3 regions of the Aeromonas sp. CU5 genome follow, and region 3 is predicted to be linked to each of the others. Evidence: riboswitches for the same ligand, from Rfam matches in the RefSeq annotation. Region 3 holds a riboswitch; each other region holds the start of a gene.

Region 1 (10,610 bases), 1.4 Mb from region 3:
TCGCCCAAGCTGGGTCTGGTGTTCAAGGCGCACGAGGCGGCCAACCTGTTCGCCCAGTACAGCCACGGCTTCAAGACACCTATGTACGACAGCGCCTTCTCCACCCTGAACCATCAGGCCTATGGCTACCGTATCGAGCCCAACCCGAATCTCAATCCGGAGAGCAGCGACGGCATCGATCTCGGCGTTCGTGGCAGCAGTAACGGTTTCAGTTATGAAGTAGCCAGCTTCTACAACAAGTTCGATGATTTCATCGAGATGGTGGAAGTGGGTCAACAGGGGCGCACCGCCGTCTACCAGTACCAGAACCTGAGCAAGGCGACCACCAAAGGGGTTGAGGCCAAGGCGGATTACTGGCTCAACGACATCGTCAATGTCTGGGGCAACCTGGCTTACATTGAAGGCAAGGATGGGGATGGCAACTACATCAACAGCCTGAGCCCGCTCAACGGCTCTGTCGGTGTGCGTCTGGAACAGTTCCAGTGGAACTTCAACACCGCCCTGCGCTTTGCCGACGACATGGACAAGGTACGCAAGGATGCCAAGGGCAACGAGTATGTGAAGGCGGCCGGTTGGGGCGTGGTGGATATGTACGCCCAGTTCAACCCGATGACCGATCTGCAGCTCAACGTTGGGGTCTTCAACTTGTTTGACAAGGAGTACACCAGCTACGAGCGCATCGCCGGTCGGGCCGAAGGCTCTGATACCAGCGCCATGACCGAGCCGGGCCGCAACCTGAGCGCACGGGTCAAATACGTATTCTAAAGAGCAAACAACAGACGCAGATGATCAAAGGGGCTTCGGCCCCTTTTTTGTGGCCGCCATGTTGTGACGATGGAGCAGAGCAGATGTTTGCCTAAAAAAAGAAACCCGCCATGGGCGGGTGGAAGGATTGCAACACTAACCAGGAGGAGGTGTTACCAGGTAGACCCTGCTTCTTCGGTAATAGTTCAATTTTATTGAAGTTTTTTCGTTTTTTTCGCGGGGTTTCCATCGGGATCTGTGGGGGAGGATGGGTTATCATTCTGCTCCCGTCATCCGGTTGCAGAGGATCTATGCCCGCGTTCTCCTGGTTAGCGCTCTTTTTCGGCGCCTTCTATTTTGTCTACGGCGCTTACTTGCCGTTCTGGTCGCTCTGGCTGGAGGGGGTGGGCGTCAGCGCCGAGATGATAGGTCTGCTGCTGGGGGCGGGGATGGCGATCCGCTTTGCCGGCAACCTGATGGTGATGGGGCAGATCAAGGGGGCGGGCCATCTGCTGCCGGTTACCCGATTGCTCTCCCTGCTCAGTCTGCTGGCCTTTCTCGGTTTCTACCTCAGTCATAACCTCTGGTGGCTGGTGGGCTTGACCCTGCTGGCGAACTTTATCTATCCGACCCTGATGCCGGTGGGGGAGGCGCTGGCGACCCGCATGGTGGTGCAGGCGCACCTCGATTACGGCAAGGTGCGGCTGTGCGGTTCGTTTGCCTTTATTGTCGCCTCGACGCTGGTGGGGGCGCTGGTAGGGAATTTTGGCAGCGAGTGGATTTTGCACACCATGGTGGCGGGGTTGGTGCTGATGCTGCTGCTCAGCTGGCTGCCGCTCTATCCGGCGCCGCAGGATAGTCAGGGCGAGCGGGCCAAGGCCTCTTTGCTGGCAACCCTGCGCAGTGCGCCGGTGCGCCGCTTCTTGCTGCTGACAGCTCTGCTACAGGGGAGCCACGCCGCCTATTACGGCTTCAGTGCCATCTACTGGAAGGCGCAAGGGTATAGCGGCACCATCATCGGCTATCTGTGGGCGCTAGGGGTGGTGGCGGAGATCTGCATGTTCGCCGCCGACAAGCGGTTCTTGCAGCGCTTTGGTGCCCAGAGCCTCTTTATCGCCGGTGCCATCGGTTGTGTGGTGCGCTGGGTATTGTTGGGGGCCTCGACTGAGCTATGGGTGTTGGTGCTGGGGCAACTGCTGCACGCGGTCACGTTTGGCATGAGCCATCTGGGGGCGGTGCGTTTCATGACTCGCCAGCTGCCCGCCGAGCAGTTGATCCCGACCCAGGCGCTCTATGCGGCCCTGGGCCTCGGCATGACGGTGGCGGCCTTGATGGCGATCTGCGGCGTACTGTTCGAGCCCCTCGGCGGCGGCATCTTCTTCCTGATGGTGCTGGTGGTGTTGCCGGTGTTCTTCCTGCGGCTGCGCCCCTTTGCGCCGTCTGCGCAGGAGAGTGCTCCGGCCTGATACTGGGCTATCTGAATCATCACCTAGCAACAGGGAGAGCCACGGCTCTCCCTTTTTCGTTGCTGCGGTTTGCGGCGTTATTGCTGCTCGCCAAAATAGTGGCGGCTGAGGCGGTGCCAGGTATCCGAGCCGATGGTGCCAGCAAGCCGCTCATTGGAGGCGGCATCAAAGCGGCCATCTGGCAACCAGCTCAGTTGGGGTAGCAGTTGGGCCAGCGTCACGTCATTGTGTTGCAGCTCCCGCTCCAGCGCTTCCCAGAAGGCGCTCCCTTTGACGTAAAAGAGCGGGTAGTAGGAGCGATCGCCAGCCAGCACCTCGCGGGCTGCCCGATAGAGCCCGCTCTCCCTATGGGGCAGCTGTTTGCCTCGCTCGGCCAGTTCGTTGACCGCCGTGACCTGATGCAGCCGAAAGCGGCGCAGCGCCTTGATGGCGAGGTACTCGGCGAGGCTCTCGTTGACCCAAGTGGGCTGTTGAGCAGAGTGGTGAGCGCTGAGGATGTGCACCGCCTCGTGGGCCGAGGTGCGCAGCAGGCGCAGGGGGGCCTGTGGCGTCGGCTTGCCATTCATGGTGGGGTAGTTGGCGACAAACACCTGATCCCCAGCGGCGCCGCCGAGGGAGCGAGTCGCCACATCTCGTCCCAGCCACACCAGTTGCCACGGGTGAGTGGGCGGGGCCACATCGAGCTGGAAGGCCAGATAGTCGATGATCTCATTCAGTTGCTGCTGCAAGGCCGGCAGATCGAGCTGATTGGCGGTCTCATCATGGCTCAGCACCAGCCGCGGAGCTGACTTGTTGACAGGAACAGTGGCTAGACCAAATGGCAGGATCAGCGGCGGCTGGTTGACACTCGGTAGCGGTTGGCAGGAGCCATCCGGCAGACAGATCTCCCCTCGGCGGCTCCCCAGCTGGCGCACCAGATTGCCCCACTCGGTCAATAGCCACTGGTTGGGGGCAAACAGCAGCGACTGTTGGGCCGAGGCATCCGCTCCCAGTGCCGGAGCGGGTGTGAGCGTGATCTGCCAGCCTACCTCCTTGCAAGAGAAGGGCTGGTTGAGGGCAACCGGCTGGTTGTCTGCAAGGCAGACCAGCGCGGGGGAAACCGGCGTTGCACTGCCCGGCAACTGGCGGGCGGGGAGCAGGGTAAAAGGGGGATCACCCTGCATGGTGAGGTGAACTTGTAGCAGATTGGCGCTGGCGCCCTGCTCGATAAGGTAGCGGGGGCCGCTCGCGCCATCGGCGGCGCAGGCCCACAGTGGCAGCAGCCACAGGGCAAACAGGGTGAGATGACGACTCATAAGGGGGTTAGCGCTCCTGCTCGTAGCCCAGCAGATCGCCGGGCTGGCATTTGAGTTCACGGCAGATGGCCTCCAGAGTGGAGAAGCGCACCGCCTTGGCGTGGCCATTTTTGAGGACCGAGAGGTTGGCCTCGGTGATGTCGATGCGCTGTGCCAGCTCGCGGGCGGTCATCTTGCGTTCGGCCAGCAGGGCATCGAGCCGGATGATGATGGACATAGGCTCCACTTACACCGTCAGTTGCTGTTCGTCGGCCAGCAGTTTGGCCTCGCGCATCACCAGTGCCAGCGCCAGTACGATGAGTCCCGCTAGCAGCAGCCGGAAATCGGACGAGCTGATAGAGACGGAGCCATGTATCTCGGGGCCGCTCATGGTGAGGACGGTATCGAGCAAGGGGGTCTGGATCAGCTCGACCAGGAAGGATACACAGAGCAGCACACCGATCTGCCGATAGCGGCGGATCTGCTCGAAGGTGAAGAGCAGACCGGCGCGGTAGCCACGAAACAGCTGACGCAGTTGCCACAGCATCAGCATGAAGACCAGATCCGGCAGCAACTGCACCAGGGTGCCGAGCAGCCGGTTGGCGGTGCGCAGCGGATAGTCGGCCATGGTAAGGGGGGGCTGCGGGATGAGGTCGAGGGATGGCGTTTCACCATTGGCCAGCGGCACGCCGTTGAGAATGTGCGAGCCGCTGCTGTGGATGATCTGGTTGAGCTCCTCTTGCAGCAGGTCATTGCCGCCCAACAGGTGGGACCAGGTCTCCATCAGGGTAATGGTGGGGGTGGCGAGCAGGGCAAACAGCAGCAGCCACTCGATCAGAACGCTCAGGCGTTCAAGTTTGGTCGTTCTCATCATGAACCTCATGGTGGGCGCCATCCCGCTGGCGGAATGGTTTTAAGTTTATTGTTTATCAATATGCAGATGGGCGAATGTTTATCGTTTTACGATATACAGTCAAGGCAAAACTTATTGAAAAACGATAATTTCAATCTGTCCGAAGGGGATGACTTTTGGCTGCTGCCTCTCTAGACTGGCGAGGTTGTATACAAAAACTCAACATGGACAAGGAGTTATCGATGCACCAGGGATGGCTGCTGATCGGATTGTCGCTCACCTATCTGGGGCTGCTGTTTCTGATCGCCTTCGTGGCAGACAAGCACAAACGGCACCGTCTCAAGGGGCAACCGCTGCTCTACAGTCTGTCGCTGGCGGTCTACTGCACCTCCTGGACCTTCTTCGGCACCGTGGGGCAGGCGAGTGAATCCCCCTGGTCGCCGGTGCCCATCTACCTTGGCCCCATGCTGGTCTTTCTGTTTGGCTGGCGGCTGCTGGCTCGCCTCATTCTGGTGGCCAAGCGCGAGCACATCACCTCCATCGCCGACTTTATCGCTGCCCGTTACGGCAAATCCCAGCGGCTCGCCATGGTGATCTCTCTCATCGCCATCATGGGGATCCTCCCCTATCTGGTGTTGCAGCTCAAAGCCATCGTCACCGGGCTGGATCTGCTGATGGTCAATAGCGGTGGCATCAGCCCGACCAGCAACACCAGCGAGCTGGCGCTCGGGGTCACTCTGCTGTTGGCGCTGTTCAGCATCCTGTTCGGTACTCGCCATCTCGATGCCACCGAGCACCACAGGGGGATGGTGGTGGCCATCGCCTTCGAATCGGTGGTGAAGCTGCTGGCCTTTATCGCGGTGGGGGGCTTTGCCCTATGGCTGATTTTGAGCAAACCCGGCGTTGCCCACGAGCAGGTGACCCGCGACTTCTTTACGCAGGTGATGGCGGTGAGCCCCGGCAACCTGCTGGAGCTCGCCATCTATACGGTACTGGCGATGTGCGCCGTCATCTGCCTGCCGCGCCAGTTTCATGTGACTGTGGTGGAGAACAATCAGGGGCAGGATCTGCACTGGGCGCGCTGGATCTTCCCGCTCTACCTGTTCGTGATGGGGCTCTTTATCTGGCCACTGGCGCTGGCGGGCAAGCTGTGGCTGGGGGCTGAGGTGGCGTCTGACACCTATGTGATCAGCCTGCCGATGGCCCTCGGTTTTGATGGCATGGCGATGCTGGCCTTTCTCGGCGGCACTTCGGCGGCCACTGGCATGGTGATCGTTTGCACTATCGCGCTGGCGATCATGGTGAGCAACGATCTGGTGCTGCCGGTGCTGCTGCGCCGTTTCTGGCGGCAGGGGCGCGACGAACGGCTGGTGCGGCTGCTGCTGCAGGTGCGCCGCGGCGCCATTCTGCTGATTTTGCTGGCGGCCTGGGGGCTCTACCTTTGGCTCGGCGATCTCACCAGTCTCTCCCGCATCGGCTATCTCTCGTTTGGCGCTGTGGCCCAGTTTGCACCGGCCCTGCTGCTCGGTCTCTACTGGCGCCACGGCAATCGCAAGGGGGTCTATCTTGGTCTCTTCCTCGGGGTGAGTCTCTGGTTCGTGACCCTGCTGGTGGAGAGCGGGTTGCTGGCCGGTTCACCGCTGGCCGAGCTGCTGGCACCGCCGGACTGGCCCGCGTTTCGCGATCTTAGCCTGGGCGCCTGGTGCATCTTCCTGAGTCTCGTGCTCAACCTGCTCGGCTACGTGGTGGGTTCCCTGCTGTCGCGCCCGGCGGTGAGCGAGCGGCTGCAAGCGGCCAACTTCGTCGGCAAGCCGAGCCGTGATACCGCCGCCCTCTATCAGGCGCGGGTCTCGGTCAAGGAGCTGGAGATGCTGGCGGCTCGCTTCGTCGGTTCGAGCCGGGTTAAGCGCGCCTTTGGCCGCTTCGCCGGTGAGCGGGGCGGCACCTTGGCGCCCCAGATGCAGGCTTCGGCCGAGCTGATCGCCCACACCGAGCGGCTGCTGGCAGGGGTATTTGGCACCTCGTCGGCGCGGTTGGTGCTCGCCTCGGCCCTGCAGGGGCGCAACATGCAACTGGAGGAGATTGCCACCATTGTCGATGAGGCCTCCGACGTGTTTCGCTTCAACCGCGGCCTGCTGCAGGGGGCGATCGAGCATATCGGGCAGGGGATCTCTGTGGTGGATCGGGAGCTCAGGCTGGTGGCCTGGAATCGCCGCTACATCGAGCTGTTCCACTATCCTCCGGGGCTTATTCAGGCGGGGCGCTCCATCGAGCAGATCATCCGCTACAACGCCGAGCAGGGGCTCTGTGGCCCCGGCGATATCGAGGACCATGTGGCACGGCGGGTCGCCTTTATGAAGCGCGGCAGCGCCCATATCTCGGCGCGAGAGCGCCCGGACGGGCGGGTTATCGAGATGCAGGGCAACCCTATGCCCGCCGGTGGTTTCGTCATGACCTTTACCGACATCACCCCGTTTCGCGATGCGGAACGGGTGCTGCGCGAAGCGAACGAACATCTGGAGGCGCGGGTGGCCGAGCGCACCCACGAGCTCTCCGAACTCAACCGCCAGCTGCTGCTGGTGAACCAGCAGGTGGAGCGGGCCAACCACTCCAAGAGCCGTTTTCTGGCGGCGGTCAGCCACGATCTGACTCAGCCTCTCAATGCCGCCAAGCTGTTTACCTCCTCCCTGTTGGAGATGCTGCCAGCATCTGGTGATCAGGCCCGCATCGCCCGCCATATCGACGATGCATTGGGGGCGACCGAAGATCTCATCACCGATCTGCTCGATATCTCGCGGCTCGAAGCGGGCAAGTTCAAGGCCAAGAAGATCGACTTCGCCTTGCGCGATCTGTTCGACAACCTCAAGGCGGAGTTTGGCGTGCTGGCGCAGGCGGGGGGAATCCACTTCTCGGTGGTGGAGAGCAAGCATGCGGTACACAGCGATGTGCGGCTGCTGCGGCGGGTGCTGCAGAACTTCCTCACCAATGCGTTTCGCTATAACCCGGCTGGCCGGGTGCTGCTCGGCTGTCGCCGGATCGGGGAGAAGATCCGCATCGAGGTGTGGGACAATGGCCCCGGCATCCCGCAGGATAAACAGGAGGCAATTTTCGACGAGTTCTCCCGCCTTGATCACTCCCGCACCGCCAAGGAGCAGGGGCTCGGTCTGGGACTCGCCATCGCCCGCGGCATCTCGCAAGTGCTCGGTCATCAGCTCACCCTGCAGAGCTGGCCGGGCAAGGGGTCGGTCTTTGCGGTGACCCTCAATCTGGCGACCCGCCCGGTTGTGCCCCATCAGTTGGCCGTGCCTGTGGTGCGTGACAGCCAGCTGGAGGGGGTGGCCGTGCTTTGCATCGACAACGAGCGGGACATTCTGACCGCCATGAGCACCTTGCTCGGCCGCTGGGGCTGCGAGGTGCGCTGCGCCGTTGATCTGGCCGAAGCCGAAGTGCTGGTGGCAGAAGGGTTTGTGCCTAGGCTGGTGCTATCTGACTATCACCTCGACGACGGCAAGACCGGGCTGGAGGCGCTGGCTGCGCTGCAGCTGGTGTGTGGCGACGAGCTGGGGGGCATCATCATCAGCGCCGATCGCAAGAGCGAGTTGCAGGCGCAGATCCGCGAGGGAGGTTACGGCTACATCAGCAAGCCGGTCAAACCGCTCAAACTGCGGGCGCTGATGAACAGCCTGTTGCTGCGATAGCAGCACCTCAGGCGGCAAGCCGTGAACCGGCTCACAAAACCGCACAAATATGGTGACAACCATCGTCATGGTGGTTCGTCATACATGGCCCCGGATTGGCGATGATCCCTTCACTATTTCGTGTGATAACGACCGATAGCCATTCTGGTCAGCCACTTGTTGTGAAAGTCGACAGTAGCGCACCTGATCCGCTCACTCTATAGTCGGGATGCGATTATTTTTATCGCGAATGAAGTAGCTAAAGGGCAAACCGATCGCGAGATCGGGACGCAAAGCTTCCGGTCCAGGGATGAGCCGTACTTGAGATAGCGGGGCCACCACAGGTTGTTGTGCACCTTTGCCAAGAGGCCGCACTGCTTCTGGGTTACCTGTCAGGGCGTCGCCCTTTTCGTTGCCTACATAACGAAATAGGGAAATATAACAATGCTAAGTCCAAAGCCTACCATGCTGGCCCTCGCGGTCGGTCTCTGTTGTGCCACTTCCGTTTATGCTGCGCCCCCCGGCAAGCCTGCCATTGCCGCGGGCCCCACCAAGTTTGCCATTGTGGAGGTCGATCAAGCCGCCAGCGCCTACAACAATCTGGTCAAGCGGAAGGATGCCGCTGACGTCGAAGTGAGCTGGAACCTCTGGAGTGGCGATATTGGCCAGACCGCCAAGGTGCTGTTTGATGGCAAGGAGATGTGGTCCGGCCCCTCTGCCGCTGCAGGAACGGCTAAATTCAAGGTGAAGAAAGGGGGGCGGTACCAGGCTCAGATAGCCCTCTGCAACGCCGATGGATGTACCCTCTCCGACAAGAAGGAGATAGTGGTCGCCGATACCGACGGCAGCCATCTGGCGCCACTCAAGGCCGCGCTGCAGGAGAACAACAAGCCTTACGCCAACAAGTCCGGCAAGGTGGTGGGGACTTACTATGTGGAGTGGGGGGTCTATGGCCGCAAGTTTACCGTCGACAAGATCCCGGCCCAGAACCTGACCCATATCCTCTATGGTTTCACCCCCATCTGTGGCGGGGATGGCCTCAACGACAGCCTCAAAGAGATCGAAGGGAGCTTCCAGGCGCTGCAGAAAGCGTGTGCCGGTCGCGCCGACTTCAAGGTGGCGATGCACGATCCCTGGGCTGCCGTCCAGATGTCGCAAGGCAATCTCTCCGCTTGGGATGAGCCCTACAAGGGCAACTTTGGCAACCTGATGGCCCTGAAACAGGCTTATCCGAACCTCAAGATCCTCCCCTCGGTCGGCGGCTGGACCCTTTCCGACCCCTTCTATTTCCTCGGTGACAAAACCAAGCGCGATGTGTTCGTCGGCTCGGTGAAGGAGTTCCTGCAGACCTGGAAGTTCTTCGACGGCGTTGATATCGACTGGGAGTACCCGGGCGGACAGGGCGCCAACCCGAAGCTGGGTAGCCCGAGCGATGGTGCCACCTATGTGACCCTGATGAAGGAGCTGCGGGCCATGCTCGACGAGCTGGAGGCCGAGACCGGTCGCCAGTATGAGCTCACCTCGGCCATCGGGGCGGGTGGCGACAAGATCCAGGATGTGGACTACAAGGCAGCCCAGCCCTACATGGATCACATCTTCATGATGACCTACGACTACAACGGTGGCTGGAGCAACACCGAGCTGGGTCACCAGACCAACCTCTATGCGGCGAGCTGGGATCCCAATACCAAGTACACCACCGACAAGGCGGTCAATCAGCTGCTGGCGCAGGGGGTAGATCCTGGCAAGCTGGTGGTCGGTGCCGCCATGTATGGCCGTGGCTGGACCGGGGTGAGCGGCTATCAGGGTAACAACCCCTTCACCGGCAAGGCGACCGGCAAGGTGAAAGGAACCTGGGAAGATGGGGTGGTGGATTACCGCGACATCGTCAACAACCGGATGGGGGCTGGCTGGGAGCAGGGCTATGACGAGGTGGCCGAGGGGCCCTATCTGTTCAAGGCGGCCACTGGCGATCTCATCACTTATGACAATGAGCGTTCGGTCAAGGCCAAGGGGCAGTATGTGCTGGCCAACCAGCTCGGTGGCCTCTTCTCCTGGGAGATCGACGCCGACAACGGCGACATCCTCAATGCGATGCACGAAGGGCTGGGCCACGGCAGTGGCATCACGCCGCCGGTCAACAAGCCGCCATTGGCCAACGCGGGCAGTGACCTCAAGGTGACCGGTCCGACCGAGGTGACGCTGGATGGTTCGGCCTCCCACGATCCGGAGAATAGTGCTCTCAGTTACAGCTGGAAGCAGATCTCCGGGCCGCAGGCTGGCTTGCTCGACGCCACTCAGGCCAAGGCGCGGGTGGTATTGAACGCCGTGGCGAGCGACATCAATCTGGTGTTCGAGCTGACGGTGACCGATGACCAGCAGTTGAGTGCCAAGGATCAGGTTGTTGTCACCAACAAGGCGCCGCAAGCCAACCTGGCACCGGTGGTGAGTGTGCCAGCCACAGCCTCTGTGGAGGCGGGCAAGCAGGTGACCATCAAGGCCACCGCCTCCGATCCTAACGGCGATCCGCTGACCTATCAGTGGAGCGTGCCAGCAGGCATCACCGCGACAGGCCAGAACAGCGCCACTCTGGTGG
Region 2 (10,610 bases), 1.5 Mb from region 3:
GACCGAATCTCTTGCTCTTTCTTCATGGACCTCCCAGTCAGCTTCAGCCCTCTTTTCAACAGAGCACGATCTGGCGCTGGAATGGCGCGTATTACCTGAATGTGGTGGGACGGAGGTCATCCCCAAGGCTGCTTTGGCGCACTCCTTTTTGCGACGCCGTTTGTGCTGATACATGGCGGAATCTGCCTGAGCAAAAGCCGTATTGAAATCACCACTGTAATACGCAGAGCCCATGCTGCAGAAGATGGGAGGGGACGCGCTGGCCAACATGTTGGTCAGTTTTTCCTGAGCCTGCTGCAATTCGGTGGGCGAAAAGTGAGTGAGCAACACAAACTCATCACCCCCAAAGCGTGCTGCAATAACATCTTTGCCAAAATGGCGGCGTATTCCGTCTGCGATAAGGCGTAGCGCGCGATCGCCTGCTAGATGGCCACAGCTGTCATTGAGCTGTTTGAGATTGTCCATGTCGATCAGCAGCAGGGTGCCTTCCGGTTGATCGAGTAGGCTCTGCTCGAATCGCTGGCGATTGGCAAGATCAGTCAGCTGGTCGGTATTGGCCAGCTGATAGATGCGGTGGGACTGCTGATAGATGGTGATTGCGTGGCGAATATCTCGTGCCAGGATCGCCATCAGGTGGCTGTCGTAGCGGGTAAATGCATGGCGTTTGCTGCTGTCCATATTCAACATGCCGTAGAGCCGGCCATCCACATGAATGGGGGTGGCCAATGTGGCGCGGATCGGTTGATCACAGCAGTCGATAAGGAGGGTTTGGTCCTCTGTCGTGAGGGGCGTGTTGGCGTTGAGTCTGGAGAGATCATTGATCAGCAGCGTTTTGTGACATCGACCTTTGGTCAGCTTGTATTGAAATGAGTGGGTCAGAGGAAGTTCTACTTGGCGCAGTTTGGCCAGATCCATGCCAATGGCTGCTTCATATCGTAGCATGCCGCTCTCGGACTCCAGTTTGAGCAGACAGCCCATCTCGGCCCCCTGGATCAACATGATGGCCCGCCGAAGCAGATCCTCCAGAAAGGCCTCTTCGGTCTGGTACTGCGCCGAGTTGCGTGCCAGCTCGGTGGTGACTTCATTGATCCGGAGTGCTTCGTCAAGATGTTGCCACTGGCGGTGCAGATGGTAGCGGTAGTTGCGGTAGAGCCAGCTGGTGCAGATAAGGTAGCTCTGTAGTACCAGAACACAGGCGAGTGGAGCCCTTTGCCAGCCGTTGAGGCTGTTGATCAGAAGGAGTATCCCTGACAGCGGCAGCGTATAGACCGTCAGACGAACAAATCTGTCGTATCTGGGTTGTCTGGTTCGGGTTGGAAGATCGATGAGCATGAAGATCCCTGCTGGTCATGCAAAGGGGCGAGTATATATGCATTTAATCTGATTCAGATGACCCCTTGGCGATTTAATGCTCTTACTTGTTGATTTTTATTGGTTTAATGTGACTTGTGTCGCAAAAATGAAATGGCCTTATCATTGACACGCCAAAGGCTGCAAATTTACAAGTGTCTGTTTTTTAATCTTTTATTCGTCAGGTGGCCCTGTGCCCCCTGCTTGATGAACAATGGTCGGATTTGCTTAAACCATTGAATACCCATACAGTTAATCGGCGATTATTTATCGCTGCAAATAAAGTTGTGACAAGGGCAAACCGATTGAAAAGTCGGGACGCAAAGCTTCCGGTCTAAGGGACATGTTGACCTAGGATAGCGGGGCCACCACAGTGTTATGCAGACTGCCTTTGCCAAGGGGTGGTCATTTTTGTGTTACCTGTCGTGTTGCGTTGCCCTTTCGTTTTTTCCATAACGTAAAGGAAAGCAATATGCTAAGTCCAAAACCCGCACTGCTGGCCATGGTGGTCAGTACCCTGCTCGCCTCCTCCGCCGCTTATGCGGCTGCTCCGGGCAAACCCGCCATTGGTTGGGGTCCCACCAAGTTTGCCATCGTCGAAGTCAACCAGTCCGCGAGCGCTTATAACGAGCTGGTCAAGGTCAAGGATGGCGCCGATGTGACCGTCACCTGGAACATCTGGAGCGGCGATATCGGCCAGACTGCCAAGGTGCTGCTGGATGGCAAAGAAGTGTGGTCCGGCCCCTCTTCAGCGGCCGGCACCGCCACCTTCAAGGTGTACAAGGGTGGCCGCTATCAGATGCAGGTCGCGCTGTGCAACGGCGATGGTTGCACCCTGTCCGATGCCAAAGAGATCGTGGTTGCCGATACCGATGGCAGCCACCTCGCGCCGCTCAAGCCTGCCCTGCAGGAGCACAACAAGCCTTATGCCAACAAATCTGGCAAGGTAGTCGGCACCTACTATGTGGAGTGGGGTGTCTACGACCGCAACTTCAGCGTGGACAAGCTGCCAGCCCAGAACCTGACCCATATCCTCTATGGCTTCACCCCGATCTGTGGTGGTGATGGCCTCAACGACAGCCTCAAGGAGATCTCCGGCAGCTTCCAGGCGCTGCAGCGCTCCTGTGCTGGGCGTAAGGATTTCCAGGTCGCCATTCACGACCCCTGGGCGGCACTGCAAAAAGGGCAGGGTGCGCTGGTCGCCTGGGATGAGCCTTACAAGGGCAACTTCGGCAATCTGATGGCTCTCAAACAGGCCTATCCTGACCTGAAGATCCTCCCCTCCGTCGGTGGCTGGACCCTCTCTGATCCCTTCTTCTTCATGCATGACAAAGCCAAGCGTGACGTGTTCGTCGCCTCGGTCAAAGAGTTCCTGCAGACCTGGAAGTTCTTCGACGGTGTCGATATCGACTATGAGTTCCCGGGCGGCGACGGCGCCAACCCCAATCTGGGGGACAAGACCAAAGATGGTGAAACCTATGTGCTGATCATGAAGGATCTGCGCGCCATGCTCGACGAGCTGGAGGCCGAGACCGGTCGTACTTATCAGCTCACCTCCGCCATCGGTGCCGGTTACGACAAGATTGAGGATGTGGATTACAAGGCTGCCCAGCAGTACATGGATCACCTCTTCGTGATGAGTTACGACTACAACGGTGGCTGGAGCAATACCCAGCTGGGCCATCAGGCCAACCTGTATCAGGCGACCAATGGCTCTGCCAACAAGCGCTACAACACTGATTCTGCCGTGCAGCAGCTGCTGGCACAGGGGGTCGACTCCGAGAAGCTGGTGATCGGTGCCGCCGCCTACGGTCGTGGCTGGAAAGGGGTGAGCGGCTATCAAGGCAACGATCCTTTCACCGGTACTGCGACCGGCAAGATCAAGGGAACCTGGGAAGATGGCGTGCTGGACTATCGCCACATCGTCAACAGTCACATGGGGGCAGGCTGGGAGTACAACTACGACGAGACCGCCGAAGCGGCGACCCTGTTCAAGCCCTCCACTGGTGAGCTGATCACCTATGACGACGAGCGTTCAGTCAAGGCGAAAGGTCAATATGTGCTGGCCAACAAGCTGGGCGGTCTCTTCTCCTGGGAGATCGATGCCGACAACGGCGACATCCTCAACGCCATGCACGAAGGTCTCGGCCATGGTGAGGGGATCACCCCGCCAGTCAACAAGCCGCCGGTCGCCAATGCGGGCAGCGACGTGACTGTGACCGGTCCGGCCTCCCTGACCCTGGATGGTTCAGCCTCCCACGATCCGGAGAAAGGCGCCCTGACCTACAGCTGGAAGCAGGTCTCCGGTCCGCAAGCCGTGCTGGGTGATACCACGCAAGCCAAGGTGCGGGTCGATCTGAATGCCGTGAGCGCCGATACCGCGCTGGTATTCGAGCTGACCGTGACCGATGACCATCAATTGAGTGCCAAGGATCAGGTGGTGGTGACCAACAAGGCACCGCAACCGAACCTGCCTCCGGTGGTCACTCTGCCCGCCAGCTTCAAAGTAGAAGAGGGCAAGCAGGTGAGCATCACCGCCAAGGCATCCGACCCCAATGGCGACGAGCTGATCTACCAATGGCAAGTACCAGCCGGTATCTCGGCTACTGGCCAGAACAGTGCCACCCTGGTGGTCACCGGTCCTGCAGTGGATGTTGAAACCGGTTATGACCTCTCTGTGACCGTCTCCGATGGCGCACTCGACGCCAGTGCGGCAACCCGTCTCACCGTTACGCCGATCAATGAAGGCGGTGACGGTGGGGAAGGTGGTTCATGCAATACCACCGACCCGGAAGCGGCCAACGTCCCGGCATGGCAGACCAGCAAGGTCTACAACGGCGGTGACAAGGTGAGCCACAACCAGCTGGTATGGCGTGCCAAGTACTGGACCCAGGGCAATGAACCTAGCCGCACTGCGGATCAGTGGTCACTGGAGAGCCAGGTTGAGCTGGGTTGGAACGCTGCGGTTGTCTACAACGGCGGGGAACTTACCAACCACAACGGTCGTCAATGGAAGGCCAAGTGGTGGACTCAAGGTAATGAGCCGGGCAAGCACGATGTCTGGGTTGATGTTGGCGCAGCAAGCTGCCGTTAAGTTGACATCATTATGATTGTGGCGGGGTCTGTTTAGACCCCGTTTTTGTCTGCTAATAAAGTTAAGAGAGCAACAATAATGAAAAAAAATCGCATCACCCTTCTGCTTGCCGGATTGATGCTCAGTGGCCACCTGTGGGCGGCCGAAGCATACGACATCAACAAATCCTACCCGGGCGGTAGCCAGGTCAACTACAACGGCCAGGTATTTGAAGCCAAGTGGTGGGTCAACCCGGGCCAGACCCCCAGCATGGCGGTTGCCAACGAGTGGGATACCCCGTGGAAGCTGATCGGCGAAGGTGAGGTGACCCCGCCGGACAATGGTGACGGTGACGACAAGCCCACTCCGCCAACACCCACACCTACGCCGCCGGATGGCACCACCACTCCTGTCTATATGAGCCAGGCAGAGCTGGATGCCAAAGAGCGGGCGCTGACCGACTTCCCGGCGATGGAAGCAGTCAAGGCCTCCATTGCTACCCGTGACAATCTGGTGGTGGAAGCGGTGCAGCCGGGCCGTGCCGACAACCCGGATAACGTCAAGCTGGTGGAAAGCCTGCTCAGCGAGAGCCAGTTCAACTACCTGTTCCCGCTGCGCGCTCCCGAGTATACCTACCGTGGCTTGCTGCAGGCGGCGGCCAAGTTCCCAGCTCTGTGCAGCAGCTACAGCGATGGCCGTGATGCCGACGCCATCTGCCGCAAGACCCTGGCGACCATGTTTGCTCACTTCGCTCAGGAGACCGGCGGCCACGAGAGCTGGCGTCCGGAGGCCGAGTGGCGTCAGGCGCTGGTCTATGTGCGCGAGATGGGTTGGAACGAAACCATGCGCGGCGGTTATAACGTTGAATGCAGCCCTAGCGTATGGCAGGGGCAGCAGTGGCCATGCGGCACCTTCGACAATGGCGAGTTTAAGAGCTACTTCGGCCGCGGCGCCAAGCAGCTCTCTTACAACTTCAACTACGGACCCTTCTCCGAGGCGATGTTTGGCACGGTGCGCACCCTGCTCGACCAGCCGGAGCTGGTGGCCGACAGCTGGCTGAACCTGGCCAGCGCGGTGTTCTTCTATACCTATCCGCAGCCGCCCAAGCCTTCCATGTTGCACGTCATCGACGGTACCTGGCAGCCGAACGACCATGACAAGCAGAACGGTCTGCTACCCGGTTTCGGGGTGACTACCCAGATCATCAACGGTGGCGTTGAGTGTGGCGGCAATGCCGAGCATGCCCAGTCCCAGAACCGTATCAACTACTACCGCGAATTTGCCAACTACTTCGGCGTACCGATCCCGGCTGACGAAGTTCTTGGCTGCAAAAACATGAAGTACTTTGACGATAAAGGGGCGGGCGCAGTGCCCATCTACTGGGTTGATAACTGGAACTATATTGCTGGTAATCCCAACGGTGGCAAGAGCTATGAGTGTCAACTGGTGGGTTACCAGACTCCTTATAGTGCGTTCAAAGAGGGTGACTATACCCGTTGTATTCAGCGCTATTTCCCCGAGGTGGTGATTGAAGACAATGGTGGCGGGTCCAACCTGCCACCGGTGGCCAGCATCACTGGCCCGGCGCAAGCCGAAGGCGGCAGCAAGGTCACCCTCTCCGCGCAGCATTCCAGCGATCCGGAAGGCAAGCCGCTGGCGTATGCCTGGACCCTGCCTGCCGGCGCCTCCGCCCCGGCACTGGATCAGGTCACGCTGGAGCTGACCCTGCCCCAGCCGGCCACCGATACCAAGCTGGCTATCAAGTTGACGGTGACCGACGAAGGGAGCCTGAGTCGCAGTGCTAACCACGCCCTGCTGGTCAAAGGGGAAGAGGGGGGGGTAACCCCACCGGATGGTGACTACCCGGCCTACAAGGCGGGCACTCCCTATAAAGCGGGCGAGCGCGTGAGCAATGGCGGCGCCAGCTACGAGTGCAAACCGCATCCCTACACCGGCTGGTGTTCCGGTGCAGCCTGGGCTTATGAGCCAGGTAAGGGAACCGCATGGAGCGATGCCTGGATCAAGCTGTGATCCGGCAATGAGCCAATGCAATAAAAAATGGGGCCTGCGGGCCCCATTCTCGTTTGGTGGAGTTCAGGTTTGGCCGAGGACTCTCTCTGGCCGGGACAGGACAGCACCTGGATGGCGCTGCGATAGGATGTGCGTGATGTAGTTTTATTACTGTTATTGGTGAAATACTTTCACCGATTACTTGCCGTAGCGAAAGTAGTATTCACGGGTGGACGGTGCATAGGCATCTTTCTCTACAATGCCGCTCTTGGTGGTTGCGCCCTTGAGGCGGAACAGGACTGCCAGATTCTCAAACATGGTTTACCTCATCGCTCTGTCATTTATGGTTATGGTGTGTGACCTGGATCACGGTTTGATCCTATGGTTATCTGTGAGCTGGATCAACTTTTTATGTTGTAAATTTACGAAAATCATAGAAAAGGTTTTCAAGTGCAACATTCTTTATGGAAAGGGTTTCTTGTTCATGGAGAGGGTTGATTGGGGTGATGAGAGCGAGTCTGTTTGCGCACCTGCAATAAAGGCAAGAGAGCGGAAGCGTTGCATCGGAAAGGGGCCTGCTGCACGGGCTGCACTCTATCGCGGCTTGAGATCGGAGTTTGAGCCGATTTGTGACATAAAACAGAGAGATAGCATGCTCCTTGCTGGTAAAAACAGCGGACTGCTGCAATTTTGACTAAACGAATCAATGGCAGTTATTTTTGGGTTGACAGCAAAGCTCACGATGCCTATCATCCGCCTCCGTTGCCGGAGATAACTTCGTCAGCGCCGAGGTGAGTTGGGGTTATAGCTCAGCTGGGAGAGCGCTTGCATGGCATGCAAGAGGTCCGCGGTTCGATCCCGCGTAGCTCCACCAATTCTCCTCGAACAATCTGGAATCAAAGGGGTTATAGCTCAGCTGGGAGAGCGCTTGCATGGCATGCAAGAGGTCCGCGGTTCGATCCCGCGTAGCTCCACCAGATTCTCGATTGTTGTATTGAATACCCAGGGCAGTGCGGTGTGTATCACCCAGGCCGACCTTTGTGGGGTTATAGCTCAGCTGGGAGAGCGCTTGCATGGCATGCAAGAGGTCCGCGGTTCGATCCCGCGTAGCTCCACCACTATTTAGGATGAATGGCCGCCAGAACCATTCATTCAGTACCGAATTTGGGGTTATAGCTCAGCTGGGAGAGCGCTTGCATGGCATGCAAGAGGTCCGCGGTTCGATCCCGCGTAGCTCCACCAAATTCAGAATGACTGCCGGTCATTCACACAAATCGGGGTTATAGCTCAGCTGGGAGAGCGCTTGCATGGCATGCAAGAGGTCCGCGGTTCGATCCCGCGTAGCTCCACCAAATTCTTGTGACAAGAAACAAAAAGGCCACCGCAATGCGGTGGCCTTTTTGTTGTACGAAAATTTTATTTCTCCAGCCGAGCGGTGTGGCAGCAGTGATACCATATTGCATTCACACGTTCAGGTGGGCTGGTATCAATTATGGCAATTATCTCTAAGCACTACGCGCAGCTGGAAAGCGGCTACCGTGAAAAAGCCCTGAAACTATATCCCTGGATATGTGGGCGCTGCTCTCGGGAGTTTGTGTACTCTAACCTTCGCGAGCTGACGGTTCATCACATCGATCACGACCATACCAACAATCCTGAAGATGGCAGTAACTGGGAACTGCTTTGTCTGTACTGTCACGATCATGAGCATTCAAAATACACCGAAGCTTATCAATATGGCTCAACGGTCGTTGCTGGCGAAGATGCCAAAAACGCTGCCGGTGGAGCGACCCATAACCCCTTTGCTGATTTAAAAGCGCGGATGAATAAGAAGTCGTAGAGGGATTGCTGACAGAATGGATTCACACCCCTTTGCGGGTCAGCTCCCTGCGGGTGGTGTAACAGGGACGCAGATGTTCCTGGCGTATGATTGAGCTAGGTGACCTAATTGTTATGCTGGCCGGCATCGTGTCTTCATCGATTTCGAATGGAACCTTTCTATGCAGCGCATTCTTTTTGTTGAAGATGATCCCGAGATTGGCCAACTCATCAGCCGTTGGCTTGGTCGCCACGATATGGAGGTGATCCTCGAACCCAGAGGGGATATGGCGCTAGCCCGGATCGAGGCCGAACAGCCCGATCTGGTGCTGCTCGATATCATGCTGCCGGGGCAGGATGGCATGTCTCTCTGTCGGGATCTGCGGCCGCGCTTTGACGGCCCCATAGTGATGCTCACCTCGCTGGACAGCGACATGAACCAGATCCTGAGTCTGGAGCTTGGCGCCAACGATTACATCCTCAAAACCACCCCACCGCCGGTGCTGCTTGCCCGCCTGCGGGTGCAGTTTCGCCAGCACCAGCAAACATCAACCCAACCCGTTGCCACCAGCAGTGTGCCTCAGCAACTGCAATTTGGCCGATTGCACGTCGATGGACCGGGTCGGGATGTGCGGCTCGACGGCGAGAGCATTGCCCTCTCGACCGCTGACTTTGATCTGTTGTGGGAGCTCACTTGCCACGCAGGCCAAATATTGGGACGGGAAACCCTCTTTCGCAGCCTGCGCGGTCGGGAGTATGACGGCCAGGATCGCAGCATGGATGTGGCTATCTCCCGCCTGCGCCGCAAGCTCGGGGATGACCCCAACAACCCGACCCGGATCAAGACGGTCCGCCAGAAGGGCTATCTGTTCGTTCCCCACGCCTGGGAATAACCCTCTTTCGGGAGCACCGCCATGCGCCGTCTCTTTATCCAGTTCTACCTGTTGCTGATCGGCTGCTTTACCCTGGCCATCCTGCTGGTGGGCGTGGTCTATCAGGTGACTGCCGAGCGGGCGGGTGACCGCTACCTCGAGCGGATGATGCAAGGTTCCCTTGGCCTGTTGACCAGCGAGTTAGCGAGAACTCCGCCACAGCACTGGCCGGAGCGGCTGGCGGAACAGAGTAGCCAGTTTACCCTGCCCCTCAAGATCGGCGAGCTGGCACGCCAGCCCCTGGCCAGCGAGGATCAGGCCTTTCTGGCCGCAGGGAACATCGTCATCGTCGAAGAGGATGATACCTTCCTGCAGCGTGTCCCCGATACCGATCAGGTGCTGATCGTCGGCCCGGTGCCCTATCTCTCCTATCTGCACGAACTTCACTGGGTCGATGTGGGGCTGCTGCTGGTGATCGGCCTCTCTCTAGGGCTGCCACTGCTGCTTTGGCTGCGCCCCCACTGGCGCGGCTTGCTCCAGCTCGAGCAAATCGCGCGCCGGGTGGGAGATGGGGATCTCTCCTGTCGTACCAACCTGCCGCAAGGCAGCAGCCTGGCTCGGGTCGGCCGCACATTCGATCAGATGACCGCCCAGTTGCAAGCGATGCTCGCTAGCCGCAAGCAGCTGACCGATGCCATCGCCCACGAGTTGCGCACCCCGCTGGTCAGGTTGCGCTATCGGCTTGCCATGCTTGACCCCCAACCCTCGGAGACCGAGCAGCAGGCACTGGAGCGGGATCTGGGGGCGCTGGATTCCCTTATCGAAGAGATGCTCACCTATGCCAGGCTGGATCGGCCCGAGCTGCCACTCAAGCTCGATGAGCTGGAGCTGGTGGAGTGGGCGGAGCTCCACTTTGGAGACTGGCAGGCACTGCACCCGGAGAAAGCACTGGCTTTGCAACTGCCGGTCATCCAGATGCCCTGGTGCGGCGATCAACGGCTGTTGACGCGCGCCGTGGAGAACCTGATCGGCAACGCCCTGCGTTATGCCGAGAGTCGGGTCACCCTCTCGCTCTCCCGGTTGCAGGATCACTATCTGCTGGAGGTGAGTGACGACGGACCGGGGATCGATCCGGCCCTGGCCCCCCAGATCTTCGAGCCGTTTGTGCGCCTTGATCAGAGCCGGGATCGCCGCACCGGCGGCACCGGACTGGGGTTGGCCATCGTACGCAGCATTGCCCGTCATCACGGGGGCGATGTGGCGCTGCTGGCCAGTGACCGCGGCGCCCGCTTCTGCATAACCCTCCCTGTACATTTGGATACAAACCGTCACCAACCGCTCACTGAAGGACAGCCGCAACAGTCATAGGATGAAGTCATGGAGAAACGCTCCATAACATCAACCCGAATAAGGAAATTGAACATGAAAAAAATTATCCCCCTGACTTTGGCTGCCGTTTTCGCGCTCACCTCCGGTTTCACCATGGC
Region 3 (10,610 bases):
GATCCCGGTAATTTTCATATTGAGGAAAGTGAGACTGGTCTGAAAATCGGTGGCATTGTTGGCAAACTTACCCTGCTCAACCCCCAGCTCTGCCGTGTTGCCATCCATGGAGACCTGATAAGGAATGCGGTAGAGAGGATGACGCATATCATCACGCATGGCGCCCTGGCTGATGGCCTGACTCTCGTTACCGGCAGCAACTTGCTGCGCGACACGCCCCAGAATCGTCTTATAATCTACGTCCCGAGCCAGGTAGCCCGGTGTATCCACGTTGGCCAGATTTCCCGCCAGAATACGCGCCCGCTCAGCCCTGACATCGAGGGCATAAGGGTGTACGCCGAGGGCGCTGTCAAATGAGATACTCATGCTTCATCCTTTATCGTTCACTCAGACCGGGGTTTTCCTTATCAAGACTCATGCCAATCATGAAAAGACCTGATATCAAGCGGTTACAACACGTCATCAACCTCAAAACAGCGAGGAATGAGGAAGTGCGACTTCCCGTGTGGAAATTAGCCGGTGTACTTTGGTTGCTATCAGGCTCGCCGGCTCATGGCGAACCGCAAGCTCAAAGCGACTTGCTTGAGCAGTTGCTTGAACAAGATGCACGCCAGAGTCTTGATGACTACATAGCCCAACAGAGATGGCCTGCAACAACGGGGGAGTTTCGCGTCTGGCTTGCCCCTTCCGCCGACCACCTTCCCCCCTGCCCACCCGGAAACATATCGCTACAGGCAGGTGGCCTGTATCGGCAACCCTGGGGACGTCGTCCCTATCTCATCGAGTGCACAGATCCCGCTTGGCAGGTGCGTGGGCGGGTAGAGGTCTCATTACTGTTACCGGTCTGGGTTGCCGCACGGGATATCGCAAAAGGTCAATCCATCAGCGCCAGCGACCTGGTGGAAAAGGAGCTGGATGTCAGCCGCATACAGCGCGGGTTTACCCCGAGCAATCACTCCCTGCTGGGACATAAAAGCAACCGGCATCTGAGAAGCGGACAGCTCATCGGTGAGCTGGACTTACAAAAGGTCTGGGCGGTCAAACAGGGGGAGGGAGTGCTTATCCGTGCAGGGGAAGGTGAGTTCTCCGCAACAACCAGAGGGGAGGCCCTCGAAAATGGTGGAATAGGCGACGGGATCAGGGTGAAAAATCTTAGCTCTGGCAAAGAGATACAGGCATGGGTAACAGATACCGGGGAAGTTGAAACCCGCTTTTGAATCCAGGCAGCTATTTGATTCAAGTTTGACAAGCCTTGGGTCGCTTGTCATAGACAGACCATCAGGAATTTACGTTATGAAAATTACCCGTACTGACTCGCTCTATATTCAGAACCAGCCAGGCCGCAAGCAGGATGCGGCGACCAAGCAAAGCTCCAAGCCAGCACAACAAGCTGATGCCCTGATCAGCAGCACGGCACAGTCAGTTGCCAAAGCCCGCAGCCAGCTTGCCACAACCCCGGATGTCGACATGGACAAGGTCAACGAAATCCGCAAAGCCATCAGTGAAGGCAAGCTGGAGATCGATCTGGATGCGCTGGGTCAGGCCATTCTGGATATGCATCGTCGATGAGTGTGGATACCAAAGCCACCGTTAAGGCATTGATCCTCGGGATCCAGCAGGACTACGGTCACTACACCGAACTCACCGCATTATTGCTTCGCCAGCATGCGCTGCTGGCAAGCCATGATGTCGATGGCCTGCAAGTCCATAACGAGCAGCAGAGCGCGCTGATGGCCAAGGTGACACAACAGGCAAAATTGCGCTGCCAGCAGTTGCAGACATTGGGACTCAAACCCGATGAGAAGGGGATGGCCACCCTGATTGCCAAGTTGCCACTTCCCCTGCGCACCACGGTGGCCAATCAATGGCAACAGCTTGAACAGTTGCTGCACCAGTGTCTGCGTCAGAATGATCTCAATGGCCGCCTGCTGGCAGGCCAGATGGAGACCATTCACTCGTTGTTGGGACAAGATTCAGGTTATCGCGACCCGAGCAGCATCGCGGATTAACCCTCGGCCTTACTCTTTGCGGGTAAGATGACGCAAGCTGGCCAGCTCGTCCATCTGCAGCTGATCCCGCCTCTCCTGCTGCTGGCGAGCAACATCATCACGTCTTGCCAGCAATAGCTCCAACCCTTTGACCCGCCCGAACTGCCGGACCAGTTCCCCTTCATGACGCTCCAGATCCAGTCTGGCCAGCGCCGATTGCTGCACCTGATGGGATAGCAAAAGGCGCAACTGGCCATCCATCTGTTGCTTGTTTTGCCATAGCAAAGGATGAAACTTGTCGGAACCGGGCCGCAGCGAAGAGATCACTTCCTTCAATTTGTGCGCTCGCTGCTCTTCCCGCAACGCCAGCTCCCGCAAGCGCTGACGCTCAGCGCCAAGATTTTCAAGCTCTTCCTGTTGCAAGCCCAGATAAGACTTCAGCATAACGAATCCTTATCCCTGCCCCAGCACCTGCTTGAGACCAACCATCACCTGTTCAAAGGCCATCTCTTCATGCAAGCCTTGCTGCAGGAATGCCGCAATCCCCGGATAACGCTGAACAGCGTCATCCATTTGCGGATCGGCCCCGGGTTGATAACCCCCCAGTGGCAGCAGCTCACGCACCTGCTGATAGCGTCCCCATAGCTGGCGCAAGGTTACCGCCAGCTTTTGCCATTCTGCGGGCACGACCTGTGGCATAACCCGACTCACCGATGCACCGATATCAATGGCAGGATAGTGGCCCTCTTCCGCCAGACGACGGGTCAGCACGATATGACCATCGAGAATGGCGCGCGCCGCATCGACCACCGGATCCTGCTGATCATCACCTTCCGCCAGCACGGTGTAGAAAGCACTCAGACTGCCATCCGGATGCGTGCCGTTACCGGCTCGCTCCACCAGCTGGGTCAGCATGCTGAATACCGAGGGCGGATAGCCCCGGGTCGCGGGGGGTTCACCGATGGCCAGTGCAATTTCACGCTGTGCCTGGGCATAACGGGTCAGTGAATCCATCAGCAGCAGCACATCTTGCCCCTGCTCACGGAAATATTCGGCAATCCGGTGACATAGCTGGGCCGCTCGCAACCGCATCAGTGGAGATTGATCCGCTGGCGCAGCAATAACCACCGCGCGAGCCAGACCTTCGGCGCCCAGACTGTGCTCGATGAATTCGCGCACTTCACGACCCCGCTCACCAATCAGCCCCACCACGACGATCTGGGCTGCGGTATTACGGGTCATCATGCCGAGCAACATACTCTTGCCGACCCCCGAACCGGCGAACAGCCCCAAACGCTGGCCCTTACCAACCGTCAGCAGGCCATTAATGGCGCGGATACCGACATCCAGCGGTTCACGTACCGGGGTTCGCAATAGTGGATTTGGTGGAAGAGCAAACAGGGGTACGCTGTCACCAACGTCTGGTAACGGCTGCCCGTCGAGCGGCTGTAGCAACCCATCGAGTACCCGTCCCAGCAAGTGAACACCGAGTCGAACGGTCTCCTCTCCATCGATAGGTTCGACCTGAGCACCAGCGAAGAGGCCACTCATCGGCTGCAGCGGCATCAGGTAAGAGATATCCCGGTTAAAACCGACCACCTCAGCCAACAGTGGTGTTCCACTTGCCGTACTGACACGACAACGTTGCCCCATCACCAGTTGGCAGCCGACCACTTCCAGAGTCAGGCCGGTCACTCGCACCAACCGGCCAAAACGACGAAACGCGGGCAACTCATCCAGATTGTCCAGCGCACTGGTCAGTGCCTGCTGCAAGGCCTCATGCATCTTGCGGCACGTCCAGCGAGCTGTTGAGCTGTTCGATGCAACTTGCCAAACGGGAGCTGGTGCTCACCTCGACGACGGCAGCGCGAGTTTCGATACGGGCATCGCCCACCCCGAGTGCTGCATCGACTTGCAATGGCCACCCTTCACAACGAGTCACCCCCTGCTCGGCAAGTCGTTGCCGATCTCCCTCGTTGAGGTAGATCACCAGCTCTTCCGATTCACTCGGCAAGGTAGCCAGCGCCTGCTCGACCTGATTCATCACCTGCTGCGGATTGAGGGTGAATTCGGCCATAATGACCCGTTTGGCAACCTGCGCCACCAGTTTGGCAATCAGCTCTTTCTGCTCGGCCATCCGGGCCCGACTCAGCGACTCCCACTGCTCTTGCAGCTTGGCAAATGGCACCATCGCCTGTTCGAAGGCAGCTCGCCCCTCCGAAAGACCCTGAGCAAAACCGCGGGTTTGCCCTTGTTGCAAACCGGTGCTCTCACCGTCCTGCAGACCGCAGGTCAACCCTTGCTGATAACCAGCCTGATAACCTTCGTCGTGACCTTGCTCCAGCCCTTGCTGATAGCCGAATTCAAATTGTTCCTGTTGGCTCTGAGCCTCTTCCCCACTCTGACCGAGCGCAGGGAAGCGATACAGACGGGTCGCCCCAGGCATCAATTTGCGTACATTGTGACTCATGAATGCCTCCTGTTAACTGACGGTGGGCTCTTCGAACAGCTGGAACTCGATCTCGCCCTGCTCCACCAACTCGCGGACCAATTGCATGACCTCTTCCCTGGCCTGCTCGACCTTGCGCAAAGAGACACTGCCCTGGTTCTGGATCTGATCGTCCAGCGCCTGAGCCATCCGCTTCGGCATGGCACCCAGAATAACTTTGCGGAAAGTGGTCTCGGTGTTCTTGAGGGCCAGTGCCAGCAATTCGCTGGGCAGCTCCTGCACCAACCGTTGCAGGGTGTCGTCGCTCTGACGGCGCAGCGCCATGAAGTCGAACATGTTCTTCTCGATCTCCAGAGCCATGTCACCATCATGCTCACGCAGCAGCGAGAGCATCTGCTCCTTGTCACCCTGATAGCGGTTGAGGATATCGGCCACCTGCCGCACCCCATTTACCTTGGCACCGGATTGATCTGCCACGTAAGCCAGACAGCGATCCAGCGTCAGCCTGAGCTCACCCAGCACATGTTCGCTGACACTGCTGAGACTTGCGACGCGCACCAGCAAATCGTCATGAACCGAACCGGGCAACGCATCGAGCACGGCGGACGCAGTCTGGGGCGGAAGGAATGCCAAGAGCACAGCCTGCATCTGGGGATGCTCGTTGCGGAAGAAACGGGCCAGTACATCGGCAGGCACCCACTGCAGGCGCTGGATATCCTGACTCATCACATCGCCGTACAAGCTGTCGAGCAAACTACGGGAGAGCCGTTGACCCAACGCCAGATCCAGCGTCTGTTCCAGATACTCCCGTGAGGCACTGCCAATCCCGCTCTGCTCTCGGTATTGGTTGAAGAACTGCTGCAATGTCCACTTCGCTTCGATAGCGCTGACGCCAGACAGAGCCGCCATCTTGGAGATCAAACGCTGCACCTCGTCACGGGAGAGCTTCTGCATTACCTTGGCAGCAGACTCGGTCCCCATGCTCAGCAACAAGATGGCGGCCTTTTCAAGGTTGTCGATATCGATATCGACGGCACTCTGATTCAAGTTAACGCTGTTCATTGCCACTCACCCACGCTCTGACAACCTCCGCCACACGGGCGGTATCTTTTTCAACCAGCAACTGCAAATGCTGGAGTTGCACCTCAAGTTCAGATCCCGGCTCTGGCAGTGACTCCATATCCAGTGAAGAGAACTGAGGTTCTATCTTGTTGTCTGCGTGGATCAAGCCATTGGACAACGCGGCCGATAGTTGGGGATCATCACTACGCATGGACAATCCGACGGTGGGCTCCAGCTCTTCATCTGCCAGATTGACTTCCATATCCGGCTGTTGCTGGGTACGGACCAGATGTTTCACCAACGGGCGAATACCGAAGAATACCAGCGTCAGGCCAAGCAAACCGCCGACCAGATAACGCAAGGAGTCTTGCCAGTACGGGGTTTCCCACCAGCCGGATTCGGGAGCCGTCACTGGTACTGCACCATTGAAATCAAAGGCCTGCAGACTGATCTGATCACCACGAGACTCATCGAAACCGACTGCACGCTCCACCATCTGACGGATCTGTTCCAGTTGATCGGCACTCCAGCCACCTTCAGGAGCGATCTGTTGGTTAAGTAGAATGGATACGTTGATCCGCTCCAGACGCCCCTGCTGATAAGTGGTATGCACTATAGTGCGGCTGTTTTCGTACTGCTTGCTGACTTCCTGACGCTCAGTACGTGTATCATTCTGTGGTTGTGGCTGCGCAGCATTACCTTTGGCGGTATCGGCTTTATCCTCTTTCGCTGAGGTTTCTGGCGGACGGTTGGAAAGCGCCCCGGGAATGCCCATCGCCAACGCATCGACGGTTTTGTCCGATTTGTTGGACTCATGAGTCACCACACCTTGCGGATCGAGCTGCTGTTGGGTCTCTTCGACAGCATTGAAGTTCACGTCAGCCGCAATCTGCACCTTGAAATTGGTACTGCCCAACATGGGGTAGAGCATGTCACTGGCGCGTTGACGGATGTATTGCTCCAGCTTGCGGACATACTCCATCTGCTGGACACTCTGTTTGCCAAAACCAACCTTATCGCCCAATTCTGCGCTGAGCAGTTGGCCTGATTGATCCACCACAGTCACGGCACCGGGTTTCATTCCGGAGATACTGCCAGCCACCAGATTGGCGATCGCCTCGACCTGGCCTGCTTCGATGGATTGGCCCGGTTGCACATCGAGCATCACTGACGCGCTGGGTTTTTCCTCATCTCGCCCCACGAACAGCGTGCGCTTCGGTATAGCCAGATGAACACGGGCACTACGCACAGCATCAAGCGCTATGATAGTTCGGGCCAGTTCACCTTCCAGGGCATGACGATAACGCGCCCCTTCCATAAATTCGCTGGTGCCCAATCCGGTTACGTTGTCCAAACCTTCCAGGCCAGACGGCATAGCCGCACGAACCCCTCGTGCAGCAAGCGCCATCCGGACATGAGCCAACTGGTTTTCAGGAACCAACACCTGACCGGTGCTTTTTTCCAAACGGAAAGGCACCTGTTCCTTCTCCAGCATCTCCATGATGTTGGCGGTATCGTATAGCTCCTGTTTACCATATAGGGGGACATAGTTTTTGCTGGAGGTCCACAGGATCACCACAATGGTACCAGCGACAATCGCAGCTAGCAGGGCAATGGTCAGGATCGATTTGTTGTCACGGGAAAGAGTACGCCAGTTACGCAGCCCCTCTTGAAGTTTGATCTTGAACGAATCGGAGGCAGTCCCCTCAGGGGATGTTACAAGTTCAGTCATCAGTTACCTCAAAGTGGCATGCGCATGATGTCGTCAAAACCGGTCATCAGCTTGTTGCGCACCTGCATCAAGGCTGAAAAACTCAGGCCAGCTTTTTGACTCGCCACCATGGCGCCAACCAGATCATCACTCTGTCCGGCATCGACCGATGCCATCAACTTTGAGGCAATATTTTGCTGTTCATTGACACGCCCTACCACATCGTGCATCGCATCTGAAAACGATGCTCCCGATACATCACTATTGGATTCGATAGAAGGAGTCTGACTGGCGACACGCTGCATCTCCTGCATTTGTTGCAGTAGTGTCACCTGTGATGACATCATTTGAATCTTCACTATGTTATCCCTCTGCTTGAATCTGCTGTTCAATATCAATGCCTTGCTCACGCATCGCCGCAAGCTTGTAGCGCAGCGCCCGGGTCGTCATGCCCAGTGCATCGGCTGTGCGGGTACGATGGCCACGAAAGCGGCGCAAGGTCTCTAATACAAATTGGAACTCGGCATTCCGACGGGTTTCACTTAACCCCTCAGGAGCATGCCACATGTCTGATGCGGCTGTTTCTTGGACAAGAATACAATTTGGCAGCATCAAATCGACTGACTGTATATGCAAACCACGCGCCATAATTAACGAACGTTGTATAACATTATCAAGCTCCCGCACATTACCTGGCCACTCATAAGACAGCAGCAACTGGCAGGCCTGCTGACTCAAGCTGTATCCCTGCTGAGGTGCATAACGCTCAATAAAGTAGTTAGCCAGAGGAATAATATCGTCAGGACGTTCACGCAGGGCGGGCCAGCTCATTGGCAAAACATCAAGGCGATAAAAAAGGTCTTCACGGAACAGCCCATCAGCAACCAAAGTCCGCAAATCTTTATTACTGGCAGCAATAATTCGAACATCCAGCGCAATCGTTTGATTACTGCCAAGGCGCTCCACTTCTTTCTCCTGCAACACCCGTAATAACTTGGCTTGCAGGTTCAAAGGCAGTTCAGATATTTCATCCAGCAACAGGGTACCACCCTGTGCCAATTCAAACTTGCCAGGCTGTGCAGAGGTAGCACCAGTGAACGCACCTTTATTGTGGCCGAAAAGAATCGACTCAAGCATTGCCTCCGGAATGGCCGCACAATTAATTGCCACGAACGGCTTTTCAGACCTGACTGACATTTCGTGAATATAACGGGCCAACCGCTCTTTACCGGTACCGGACTCACCACCGATGAGAATGGTGGCAGATGTTTTGGCCGCTCGCCGAGCCAGTTGCAATACCTGCAGGCTCATGGGAGAAACGGCTATCAGATTGGGGATCGCCTGACGAAGGCGTAAAGCACCGCGCACCGCATCAAGCAATTGCTGAGTGCCGAAGGGTTTGACAATATAGTCGATAGCCCCGGCACACATGGCTTCCGCAGCAATCGCAGCCTGATGCTCATTGACCATGATGACGCAGTCTAGCCCCTCAAACTCGCGTAGAATACGCGGCCCAAGCTCGGTCATGGCATCCATATCGAGCAAGATCAAATTAACATCATTGCCAGCAATAATGCCTTTTGATTGTTTAACAGAATTAACACTAGATACACGATACCCCTCTTCCGAGAGGCGTGTTTTGATAATATTTTCAGCGGTTAATGTGGGTCGTATCAATAATATGTGTGGGGTAATGCTATGACTACACAACCCGTTTGTTGTATTTATCGGTAATCCCGAAAGCATAGGAATCTGACACCTGCGACTGTGGATAGAACAATCAATAAAGATGAAGAGTCAGAGACAAGAACGCCATACAAGATCGCACTGCATCAACAGTGCGACATTATATCGATGTGGTAACAAGGAGATGTCTAGATACACCTTGGTAACCCCGCTGTCATTAGCTTTCCCGCTGTTAGACCGGAGGCTTTGCGTCCTGACTTTTCAGTTCAGTTTGCCCTTATCATGTGATTGTCCATGTCTGGACGGCACGACCATATTGTTCGCTTGGTCGTTGAATACACACTTATTGTTATAATGATTATTTTTAGTTGACGTAGCACTGCGTCAATTTTAGTCACATCATATAGTATTCATACGGTAATTCAAGCAGGAGTGCGGAAAAAACACTTCCCTTCAGGATATTTATCCAACAGCAATTAACCAAGTGTACCAATTACCTCCACCCGTAACTCTTCAGGTATTTCATTGTAAGAAAGCACTTTGAGACCCTTTGCAAATGATCGGGCATAACGGGCCATTAACGGCCTCAGTTGAGGCATAACAACTAACACGGGGGCATGTCCCAACTGCTGCAGCTGCTCCTTCACCAACGGCATATTCTGCTGCAATTGGGCCAGCAGTTGCGGATCAACAGGGAAGCTGTCCAGCTGGATCTTGCCCTGCTGCTGTGACTGGTTCATCGCGGCCAGCAATGTCTGCTCAAGTCGATCATCCAGGGTAAACGTGGCCAGCACATCGCGATTGCCAATGGCCTGTCGCACAATCTGGCGCTTCAAGGCGCAGCGCACATCAGAGGCCAGCAAGACCGGATCTTTGGTCAGCTCACTCGCATCCAGCAGTGTCGTAGCAATGGTACGTATATCGGTCAGGCTGACCTGTTCCTTTAGCAATTGACGAAAAACTCTCAATTGCTGCATCTGGGTCAGCGCCAGATTAAGCTCTTCAGCCAGCCGGGGTGACTGACTGGCCAGGTATTGGCCCAGCTTGCCCACTTCATCATGACCAAACAGCGCATCAAGTTGTTCACGCAACAGCTTGCTGGCATGAGTGGCAATCACTGTGGCAGAGTCCACCACCGAGTAGCCGAGATTAAGCGCCTTGGCCTTGTGCTCCGGTGAGATCCAGACCGCACTCATACCGTAGGCAGGGTCCTGGGTCAACTCGCCATCGAGCGCACCATAAGTCTCACCACTGCTGATCGCCATCAAGCGCTGACAATCCACATTCCCCATCGCCAACGCGACACCGGACAACTTGATCCGGTACTGATCCGGTTGTAACTGCAGATTGTCGCGCACGCGGATCTCGGGGAGCAGAAAGCCATACTGCTCAGAGAGGGTTTTGCGGATCCCGCGCACCCGAGCAAGCAATTCCGCCCCTTTATCCGTTTCAGCCAATGGTACCAGACGATAACCAAGCTCGATGGCAACCGTATCAACCGGCAGCAAGTCCTGCCACTCCAGTGCCTGCTGTTCAGGCTGGATCATTTGACGAGTCAGCTCTTGCGCCGCATCCAGATCCGGCACATTGACGGCGCGCTTGCTGACACTCCAGCCAGTCCAAGCCAGCACAGCAGCAAAACTGAGGAATGCGAACATGGGCATGCCTGGCACCAGACCCAATATCAACATGATAATTGCCGAGGTATAGATAA

Evidence for each region. A riboswitch is a leader RNA that binds a small molecule or an ion and turns the genes downstream of it on or off. The one in region 3 is predicted to bind cyclic di-GMP.
Region 1: linked by a shared signal. The riboswitch ahead of CK911_RS00915 (glycosyl hydrolase family 18 protein) and the one ahead of lafK (lateral flagellar response regulator transcription factor LafK) in region 3 are both predicted to bind cyclic di-GMP.
Region 2: linked by a shared signal. The riboswitch ahead of CK911_RS00930 (glycosyl hydrolase family 18 protein) and the one ahead of lafK (lateral flagellar response regulator transcription factor LafK) in region 3 are both predicted to bind cyclic di-GMP.

Annotation. Positions count from the first base shown of each region.
Region 1 is NZ_CP023817.1:201,802-212,411, forward strand. It holds gene CK911_RS00885 (TonB-dependent hemoglobin/transferrin/lactoferrin family receptor) at 1-765, shown strand, start outside; gene CK911_RS00890 (3-phenylpropionate MFS transporter) at 1,056-2,210, shown strand; gene CK911_RS00895 (hypothetical protein) at 2,288-3,505, opposite strand; gene CK911_RS00900 (helix-turn-helix transcriptional regulator) at 3,513-3,722, opposite strand; gene CK911_RS00905 (DUF2975 domain-containing protein) at 3,732-4,355, opposite strand; gene CK911_RS00910 (PAS domain-containing hybrid sensor histidine kinase/response regulator) at 4,580-8,035, shown strand; cyclic di-GMP riboswitch class I at 8,270-8,357, shown strand; gene CK911_RS00915 (glycosyl hydrolase family 18 protein) at 8,459-10,610, shown strand, end outside.
Region 2 is NZ_CP023817.1:213,987-224,596, forward strand. It holds gene CK911_RS00925 (sensor domain-containing diguanylate cyclase) at 1-1,332, opposite strand, end outside; cyclic di-GMP riboswitch class I at 1,636-1,723, shown strand; gene CK911_RS00930 (glycosyl hydrolase family 18 protein) at 1,823-4,444, shown strand; gene CK911_RS00935 (glycoside hydrolase family 19 protein) at 4,523-6,454, shown strand; tRNA gene CK911_RS00950 (tRNA-Ala) at 7,232-7,307, shown strand; tRNA gene CK911_RS00955 (tRNA-Ala) at 7,335-7,410, shown strand; tRNA gene CK911_RS00960 (tRNA-Ala) at 7,476-7,551, shown strand; tRNA gene CK911_RS00965 (tRNA-Ala) at 7,600-7,675, shown strand; tRNA gene CK911_RS00970 (tRNA-Ala) at 7,710-7,785, shown strand; gene yajD (HNH nuclease YajD) at 7,926-8,273, shown strand; gene rstA (two-component system response regulator RstA) at 8,434-9,144, shown strand; gene rstB (two-component system sensor histidine kinase RstB) at 9,166-10,491, shown strand; gene CK911_RS00990 (hypothetical protein) at 10,546-10,610, shown strand, end outside.
Region 3 is NZ_CP023817.1:3,369,880-3,380,489, forward strand. It holds gene lfgB (lateral flagellar basal body rod protein LfgB) at 1-366, opposite strand, end outside; gene flgA (flagellar basal body P-ring formation chaperone FlgA) at 426-1,217, shown strand; gene flgM (flagellar biosynthesis anti-sigma factor FlgM) at 1,294-1,569, shown strand; gene CK911_RS15060 (flagellar protein FlgN) at 1,566-2,009, shown strand; gene lfiJ (lateral flagellar protein LfiJ) at 2,019-2,432, opposite strand; gene lfiI (lateral flagellar FliI-like assembly ATPase LfiI) at 2,442-3,773, opposite strand; gene lfiH (lateral flagellar assembly protein FliH) at 3,766-4,458, opposite strand; gene fliGL (lateral flagellar motor switch protein FliGL) at 4,471-5,499, opposite strand; gene fliFL (lateral flagellar M-ring protein FliFL) at 5,486-7,231, opposite strand; gene lfiE (lateral flagellar hook-basal body complex protein LfiE) at 7,240-7,569, opposite strand; gene lafK (lateral flagellar response regulator transcription factor LafK) at 7,574-8,956, opposite strand; cyclic di-GMP riboswitch class I at 9,095-9,182, opposite strand; gene lfhA (lateral flagellar biosynthesis protein LfhA) at 9,373-10,610, opposite strand, start outside.